2 regions of the Streptomyces sp. NPDC051172 genome follow, and region 1 is predicted to be linked to the other one. Evidence: riboswitches for the same ligand, from Rfam matches in the RefSeq annotation. Region 1 holds a riboswitch; the other holds the start of a gene.
What was found. Region 1 has a riboswitch for glycine ahead of gcvP (aminomethyl-transferring glycine dehydrogenase). Riboswitches for the same ligand answer to the same signal wherever they lie in the genome.

Region 1 (4,411 bases):
CCGAACGCCGCGTATCTGGTGCCGCGCTTCGGTTTCTACCGGTCGATCAGCGAGCAGGTCATGGGGCTGCTGCACTCGCTGTCGCCGCTGGTGGAGCCGTTGAGCCTGGATGAGGCCTTCGTGGACCTGGAGGCCGGGGAGGCGGCCTGGGACGCGGCGTCGGCGCGGCTGGTGGGGGAGAAGCTGCGAGCCGACATACGGGCGGACACGGGGCTCACCGGGTCCGTGGGCCTTGCCGCCTGCAAGATGCTCGCGAAGATCGCCTCCGAGGAGGCCAAGCCGAACGGGCTGGTGCTGGTCGAGCCCGGGACCGAGCGGGCGAAGCTCGGGCCGATGTCGGTGCGGATGCTGCCAGGGGTGGGGCCGGCCACGGGGGACCATCTGCGGCGGGCCGGCATCACCACGGTCGACGAGATTGCCGAGGCAGGTGAGGACGAGCTCGTCCGGCTGCTGGGCAAGGCCCACGGGCACGCGTTGTACGCCATGGCGCTGGCGCACGACGACCGGCCCGTGGTGGCCGAGCGGGAGGCCAAGTCGGTGTCGGTCGAGGACACGTACGACGTGGACATCCACGACCGGGTGAGGGTGGGGCTGGAGGTGCAGCGGCTGGCCGACCGGTGTGTGCGGCGGCTGCGAGGTGCGGGTCTTTCGGGGCGGACCATCGTGCTGAAGGTGCGACGCTACGACTTCTCGACGCTGACTCGTTCCGAGACGCTGCGCGGGCCCACGGACGATCCGGCGGTGGTGCGGGAGGCTGCCGCCCGGCTGCTGGAATCGGTGGACACGACGGGGGGTGTGCGGTTGCTGGGGGTGGGGGTGAGCGGGCTGGCCGACTACACGCAGGAGGATCTGTTCGCGCAGGCAGCGGGGGCCGGCACGGAACATGTGGCGGACGAAGCGGACGAGGAGCCCGTCGAGGAGCAGAAGGTGGCTGTCGAGCGCCGGTGGCCCGCCGGGCACGATGTGCGGCATGCCGAGTTCGGGCACGGGTGGGTGCAGGGAAGTGGGCTCGGACGGGTGACCGTGCGGTTCGAGACGCCGGATTCGGAGCCGGGGCGGGTACGGACGTTTCGCACCGATGACCCTGAGCTGGAGCCGGCGGACCCGTTGCCGTTGGTGGCGGCGAGACCCGGGGCCACCGTGCACGGGGTCGGCGCCTGACCGGGGAGGGCGCTGGTCCGCGCGGGGGCCGGGCGCGGTTGGGCCAGTGCCGCAACGAGGCTGGGGCCCCCACGCCACTGAGTCAGTGGGGACGAGGGCGTGCCGGGGTCCGCGGCGCCGAGCTGATCCGGGCGAGGGGCCTAGGCGTCCGCGTCCTCCGTGCCCGCGAGCTTGCCGAAGTCGTGGTCCGGGAAGGGGGAAGGGGCGGGGATGTCCAGACCGTAGTGGTGGTAGAGCTGGAGCTCCTGTTCGGGGGAGAGGTGGCGGCCGACGCCGAAGTCGGGGGCGTCCTTGATGAGGGACCGGTCGAAGGGGACGTGGAGGGTGCCCTCGATCAGTTCGCTGGGTTCCAGGGGGACGAAGGCGTCCCGGGAGAACAGGCCGGTGCGTATGGCCGCCCACTCCGGCACGCCGGTCGCATCGTCGAGATAGACCTCGTCGATGGTGCCGAGCTTGGTGCCGTTGCGGTCGAACGCCTTGCGGCCGATCAGGTTGCGCGGATCGATGTCGGTCTGCACGGGCCCTCCACTTGGTCGCAACTCATTCGTAAGCACTACAAAAGAGCAGATTGGTGATGGCGGCCACTCGAAGGATGGGATGTTGTGCTCGCTGGTAGGCTGACAGCGGCTGCTGACCCCGTGCGGGAGAGTCCTCCAGACATCATCGGAGGCGCCGAAGGAGCAAATCCTCCCCGGAATCTCTCAGGCTCACGTACCGCGCGGACGAGGTCACTCTGGAAAGCAGGGCGGGTGTCGATGGCTTCCGCTCTCACCGACGGTGAAAGCCGGGCGCCCTCGGGCGATCCGGTGAAGCTCTCAGGTTGAGATGACAGAGGGGGAGGCCGTCCGGGTACCCGTGCCGTGGTGCCCCTCGAAGGTCGTGTCAGACCAGGAGGCCTCCGCAATGACCGCCCATCGCATTCCGCTCTCCGAGCTCGAACAGGGAATCCCGTTCGAGCAGCGCCACATAGGCCCCGACCACGAGGCGCGGGCCAAGATGCTCGCGCACGTCGGATACGGCTCGCTGGACGAGCTCACCGCCGCCGCGGTGCCGGATGTGATCAAGAACTCGGATGCGCTGGAGCTGCCGGGTGCGCGTACCGAGGCCGAGGTGCTGGCCGAGCTGCGTTCGCTCGCCGACCGGAACCAGGTGCTCGACTCCATGATCGGGCTCGGGTACTACGGGACCTTCACTCCGCCCGTCATCCTGCGCAATGTGATGGAGAATCCCGCCTGGTACACGGCCTACACGCCCTACCAGCCCGAGATCTCGCAGGGGCGGCTCGAGGCCCTGCTCAATTTCCAGACCATGGTCGCCGACCTGACCGGGCTGCCCACCTCCGGTGCCTCGCTGCTCGACGAGGGGACGGCCGCCGCCGAGGCCATGGCACTGTCCCGGCGCATGGGCAGGAACAAGAAGGGCCTGTTCCTGATCGACGCGGACGTGCTGCCGCAGACCATCGCCGTGATCGAGACCCGCGCCGAGCCGACCGGTGTGGAGGTCGTGGTCGCCGACCTCGGCGACGGCATTCCGGCCGAGGTCGCCGGGCGTGAGATCAACGGCGTGCTCGTCCAGTACCCCGGCGCCTCCGGTGTCGTACGCGATCTCAAGCCGCTCATCGACCAGGCGCACGAACTCGGTGCGCTCGTCACCGTCGCCGCCGATCTGCTGGCGCTGACGCTGCTGAAGTCGCCCGGAGAGCTCGGTGCGGACATAGCGGTCGGGACCACGCAGCGCTTCGGTGTGCCGATGGGCTTCGGCGGGCCGCACGCCGGCTACATGGCCGTGCACGAGAAGTTCGCGCGCAGCCTGCCCGGGCGGCTCGTGGGTGTGTCCGTGGATGCGGACGGGCACAAGGCGTACCGGCTCGCGCTGCAGACCCGTGAGCAGCACATCCGGCGGGAGAAGGCCACCAGCAACATCTGCACGGCCCAGGTGCTGCTCGCCGTCATGGCGGGCATGTACGCCGTGTACCACGGGCCGGAGGGGCTCAAGGCGATCGCGCGGTGCACCCACCGGTACGCCACGATCCTTGCCGCGGGGCTTCAGGCCGGTGGTGTCGAGGTCGTGCACGGCTCCTACTTCGACACGCTCACCGTGCGGGTGCCGGGCCGCGCCGCCGAGGTGGTGGCCGCCGCGCGGGAGAACGGAGTCAACCTTCACCTGGCCGACGCCGACCACGTGTCGATCGCCTGCGACGAGACCACCGCGCGGGCCCAACTGGGCGCAGTGTGGACCGCGTTCGGGGTCGAGGGCGACATCGAGGCGCTGGACGCGGCGACCGAGGACTCCCTGCCCGCCGGACTGCTGCGCACCGACGACTACCTGACCCACCCGGTCTTCCAGCAGCACCGCTCCGAGACCGCGATGCTGCGCTACCTGCGCAGGCTCGCCGACCGTGACTACGCGCTCGACCGGGGCATGATCCCGCTGGGCTCCTGCACCATGAAGCTCAACGCGACCACCGAGATGGAGCCGGTCACCTGGCCCGAGTTCGGGCAGCTGCACCCCTTCGCCCCCGCCGAGCAGGCGCAGGGCTACCTCACCCTCATCCGTGAGCTCGAGGAGCGGCTCGCCGAGGTCACCGGGTACGACAAGGTGTCCCTGCAGCCCAACGCCGGATCACAGGGCGAGCTGGCCGGACTGCTCGCCGTACGCGGATACCACCGGGCCAACGGGGACGAGCAGCGGACCGTGTGTCTGATTCCGTCGTCCGCGCACGGTACGAACGCCGCCAGCGCCGTGATGGCCGGGATGAAGGTCGTCGTCGTGAAGACCGCCGAGGACGGTGAGATCGACGTCGAGGACCTGCGGGCGAAGATCGAGCAGTACCGCGACGAGCTGGCCGTGCTGATGATCACGTACCCCTCCACGCACGGTGTGTTCGAGGAGCATGTCGCCGACATCTGCGCCCAGGTACACGAGGCCGGCGGGCAGGTGTACGTCGACGGCGCCAACCTCAACGCCCTGGTGGGGCTTGCCAAGCCGGGTCACTTCGGCGGTGACGTCTCGCACCTCAACCTGCACAAGACCTTCTGCATCCCGCACGGCGGGGGCGGGCCGGGCGTCGGGCCGGTCGGTGTGCGGGCGCACCTGGCGCCGTATCTGCCGAACCACCCGATGCAGCCGGCCGCAGGACCGGCGACGGGTGTCGGGCCGATCTCCGCGGCTCCCTGGGGTTCCGCGGGCATCCTGCCGATCTCGTGGGCGTACGTCCGGCTCATGGGCGGCGAGGGGCTGAAGCGGGCCA
Region 2 (4,411 bases), on a different contig from region 1:
GCCCCTGGGGGCGGCTGCCCTGCACGGCGTTTACAGGTGATCCCTCGTATAGAAGGGGCGTACCTGCTCGCGCATCCAGGTCGCCACCGGGTCGTCCGTCACGTCCAGGAGGACCAGGTTGACGGGCCAGGGGGTGGGGGTTCTGGTGATGGCGCGGCCCAGCGCCTCCAGAGGCAGGGCTCTGATGTCGCCCTCCCGCTGGGAGAGTTCGACGCCCACGAACATCACCGGGTCCGCCGTCTCGACGGCGGCGAGGCAGCGGCGGGCCGTGACGACCACGCCTGTCCCGGCGAACTCGGCGGAGGCCGCGGCGAGGAAGTCGATGGGGTCGTCCTGCCAGTCCGGCTCGAAGAGCTTGACGCGGCCGCCGGAGGCGGGCCCGTCCAGCGGGGTGCGGCCCACGCGGCAGAGTTCGGCGACGGCGGGCGGCGGGAGCGGGATGCCGACCACTCCGTCCGGGTTCACGGCGAGCCCGACCTGCGGGGGCAGTCCGCGGGCGAACTCGACGGCCGGGGCGATCGTGTACGACATGTGGAAGCCGACGACCTGCCGGAACTGCTCCTCGGAGCTGAAGACCGGCACATAGGCCTGGCCCTCGATCTCCAGCGTCGGCAGGTCGAGGGGGCCGCTGTTCAGGTCGCCGCCGTTCGGCAGCGGCACCCAGACGAAGCTGCGGCCGAGCACCTCGAGGATCCGGCCGCCCGCCGAGGGTATGCCGAGGGAGGCCGACAGCACCTCCTCCAGCTCGTTGCCGGGCCATCCGCCGTGCGGATGGGGGTGCGCCTGCAAGGGAAAGTCCGCGGGAAGATCCGCTGCGAAGTCCATCTGTGTCCGACCGCCTGCTGAGAACCACTGCTGTGGCTGGAAAGGCTAGCGGGTGGGAGGGACAAAGGGGTTGGGCCGTGCGTCAACCCGTGAAACCGATCCTGCGCAGGACGTCCGCGGCGTCCCGGTCCAGCAGCACCGCCGAGCCGACGCCTTCGGGCAGGTCGCCCCGCTCGACCGCGCGGATCAGCCGGGCCGCTGCCGAGCGGTGGCGCAGGAAGGCGTAGCGCGAGACGCCGCGGCCGCGCTCGCGCTGGCCCTCCAGGGCCGTGCCGGGCGGGACGTCGAGCAGCAGCAGATGCAGGGTGCCGCCGCGGCGGCGGGCCTCACGGGTCAGCCAGCCGCGCACCCAGGCCTGCGTACCGCAGTCGTGCACGACGACCCCTTCGCCGCTGCGCAGGGCGCGGCGCAGTCCCGCGTAGTGGGCGAGGCGGACGAGGGGCCGGTAGAGCACGTAGGGCAGGAAGCGAGGCGTGCGGGCCTCCCAGCGGTCACGGGCGTCCTGGGAGTCGATGCGGATGCCGCGGACCGCGCGCTCCATCAGCGTGGACTTGCCGCTGCCGGGCAGCCCGGTGATCACCACCAGGTCGCGGGGGCCGAAGAGCAGGGCGTGCGGGCTGCGCCCCGAGCGCTCGCGCAGGTCGCGGACCACGGGTGCCGGGCGGCCGCCGCACACATCCCCGGCCGGGGCCGCCGCCGGCTGTTTGGGCAGCCCGACGGCCGAGGTCGTGGCGTACACCGTGGTCCTGTTCACCGTGATCGTCCTTCCTGGGGGTCAGGAAAGCTTCTCCCCACTCTTTGTAAAGGGAAGGTAATGCACGGTGTCTCGCAGTTGTGTTCGGTTCCGGCCACAGCCCAGCCACAAAGAGGAGGTGCCAAAGAGGAGGTGCCAAAGAGGAGGTGCCGAGGAGGAGGGGGCGCGTGCAATGATGTGCGCGCAACTGCATACCGGCCGTTTGAATCCGCGCGGGAGAGTCCCGGCAGCAGAGTCTGCCGGGCGCCGAAGGAGCAAGTCCCTCCCTTGAATCTCTCAGGCCCCGTTACCGCGCGGGCGAGGCACATCTGAAAAGCGGGCCACCGGATCCGGTGGCCCCACCCAAGGTGCAAGCCATGACTTCATGGCGAACCTCTCAGGTTCCGATGACAGATGGGGAGGAACGACCTCGCCCGTCATGCACTCTGCCTGGGAGACGACCGTCCGATGAGCAGCACCGAACCCCGTCACACCGCGCTCGATGCCCTGCATCGCTCGCTCGGCGCGACGATGACCGACTTCGCTGGCTGGGACATGCCCCTGCGCTACGGCTCCGAGCGCGACGAGCACCTCGCCGTGCGGACGAAGGCCGGGCTCTTCGACCTCTCCCACATGGGCGAGATCACCGTCACCGGCCCGCAGGCCGCACAGCTCCTGAACTTCGCCCTGGTCGGCAACATCGCCTCCGTCGGCGTCGGCCGCGCCCGCTACACGATGATCTGCCGGGCCGACGGCGGCATCCTGGACGACCTGATCGTCTACCGGCTCGGTGAGACCGAATACATGGTCGTCGCCAACGCCTCCAACGCCCAGGTGGTGCTGGACGCGCTGGTGGAGCGTTCGGCCGGCTTCGACGCCGAGGTGCGCGACGACCGGGACAACTACGCGCTGATCGCCGTGCAGGGCCCCAAGTCCCCCGGCATCCTGGCCTCGCTCACCGACGCCCACCTCGACGGCCTGAAGTACTACGCCGGCCTGCCCGGCACCGTCGCCGGCGTCCCCGCCCTCATCGCGCGCACCGGCTACACCGGCGAGGACGGCTTCGAGCTGTTCGTCGCCCCCGGTGACGCCGAGAAGCTGTGGCAGGCGCTGACCGAGGCGGGGGCGCCCGTCGGGCTGGTGCCCTGCGGGCTGTCCTGCCGGGACACCCTGCGCCTGGAGGCGGGCATGCCGCTGTACGGGCATGAACTGTCCACCTCGCTCACGCCGTTCGACGCCGGGCTCGGCCGGGTGGTGAAGTTCGAGAAGGAGGGCGACTTCGTGGGGCGCGAGGCGCTCCAGGAGGCGGCCGCCAGGGCTGCGGAGAACCCGCCGCGCGTCCTCGTCGGCCTGGTCGCCGAGGGCCGCCGGGTCCCGCGCGCCGGGTACGCGGTCGTCGCGGGCGGCGAGGTGATCGGCGAGGTCACCTCCGGGGCCCCCTCGCCCACGCTGGGCAAGCCGATCGCGATGGCCTACGTCGACGCGACGCATGCGGCGCCGGGCACCGAGGGTGTCGGCGTGGACATCCGGGGCAGTCACGAGCCGTACGAGGTCGTGGCGCTGCCGTTCTACAAGCGCCAGAAGTAGACACTGACCGAGACTGGGCGAGGGGGGCTCCGTCCCCGGACGTGACCCCGCGCACATTTTCGCTGCTCACATGCGTTTTCCGCAGTCCCCCATTCATCAGCACTCCACCGCGTACAGGAGAATTCAGGCCATGAGCAACCCCCAGCAGCTGCGTTACAGCAAGGAGCACGAGTGGCTGTCGGCCGCCGAGGACGGCGTCTCGACGGTCGGTATCACGGAGTTCGCGGCCAACGCGCTCGGCGATGTCGTCTACGCCCAGCTTCCCGAGGTGGGCTCCGCCGTGACCGCGGGCGAGACCTGCGGCGAGTTGGAGTCGACCAAGTCGGTCAGCGACCTGTACTCCCCCGTCACCGGTGAGGTCACCGAGATCAACGAGGACGTGGTGAACGACCCGTCCCTGGTCAACTCGGCCCCCTTCGAGGGCGGTTGGCTCTTCAAGGTCCGCGTCACGGAGGAGCCGGCCGACCTGCTCTCCGCCGACGAGTACACCGCCCAGAACGCCGGCTGAGGAGCCGTAGACGCATGTCCGTACTGAACACGCCCCTGCATGAGCTCGACCCGGACATCGCCGCCGCGGTCGACGCCGAGCTGCACCGCCAGCAGTCCACCCTCGAGATGATCGCCTCGGAGAACTTCGCGCCGCTGGCGGTGATGGAGGCGCAGGGCTCGGTCCTGACCAACAAGTACGCCGAGGGCTACCCCGGCCGGCGCTACTACGGCGGCTGCGAGCACGTGGATGTCGCCGAGCAGATCGCCATCGACCGGCTCAAGGAGCTGTTCGGCGCCGAGTACGCCAACGTGCAGCCGCACTCGGGTGCCTCCGCCAACCAGGCCGCCCTGTTCGCGCTGGCCCAGCCCGGCGACACCATCCTGGGCCTGGACCTGGCGCACGGCGGCCATCTGACCCACGGGATGCGGCTGAACTTCTCCGGCAAGCAGTTCCACGTGGTCGCCTACCACGTGGACGACTCAGGCCTGGTCGACATGGCCGAGCTGGAGCGGCTGGCCAAGGAGCACCGCCCCAAGGTGATCATCGCGGGCTGGTCGGCCTACCCGAGGCAGCTGGACTTCGCCGCCTTCCGGCGGATCGCGGACGAGGTCGGCGCCTACCTGTGGGTGGACATGGCGCACTTCGCCGGCCTGGTCGCCGCCGGGCTGCACCCCAACCCGGTCGAGCACGCGGACGTGGTCACCTCCACCACCCACAAGACGCTGGGCGGCCCGCGCGGCGGCATCATCCTGGCGAAGAAGGACTTCGCGAAGAAG

Region 2: linked by a shared signal. The riboswitch ahead of gcvT (glycine cleavage system aminomethyltransferase GcvT) and the one ahead of gcvP (aminomethyl-transferring glycine dehydrogenase) in region 1 are both predicted to bind glycine.

What each region holds. Positions count from the first base shown of each region.
Region 1 covers NZ_JBFBBE010000052.1:9,105-13,515, forward strand. Annotated here, with positions in the region: gene AB0N07_RS28045 (DNA polymerase IV) at 1-1,161, shown strand, start outside; gene AB0N07_RS28050 (PRC-barrel domain-containing protein) at 1,302-1,679, opposite strand; glycine riboswitch at 1,793-1,888, shown strand; gene gcvP (aminomethyl-transferring glycine dehydrogenase) at 2,065-4,411, shown strand, end outside.
Region 2 covers NZ_JBFBBE010000109.1:23,200-27,610, forward strand. Annotated here, with positions in the region: gene AB0N07_RS40210 (enhanced serine sensitivity protein SseB) at 31-825, opposite strand; gene AB0N07_RS40215 (AAA family ATPase) at 908-1,579, opposite strand; glycine riboswitch at 1,783-1,881, shown strand; gene gcvT (glycine cleavage system aminomethyltransferase GcvT) at 2,027-3,145, shown strand; gene gcvH (glycine cleavage system protein GcvH) at 3,276-3,653, shown strand; gene glyA (serine hydroxymethyltransferase) at 3,668-4,411, shown strand, end outside.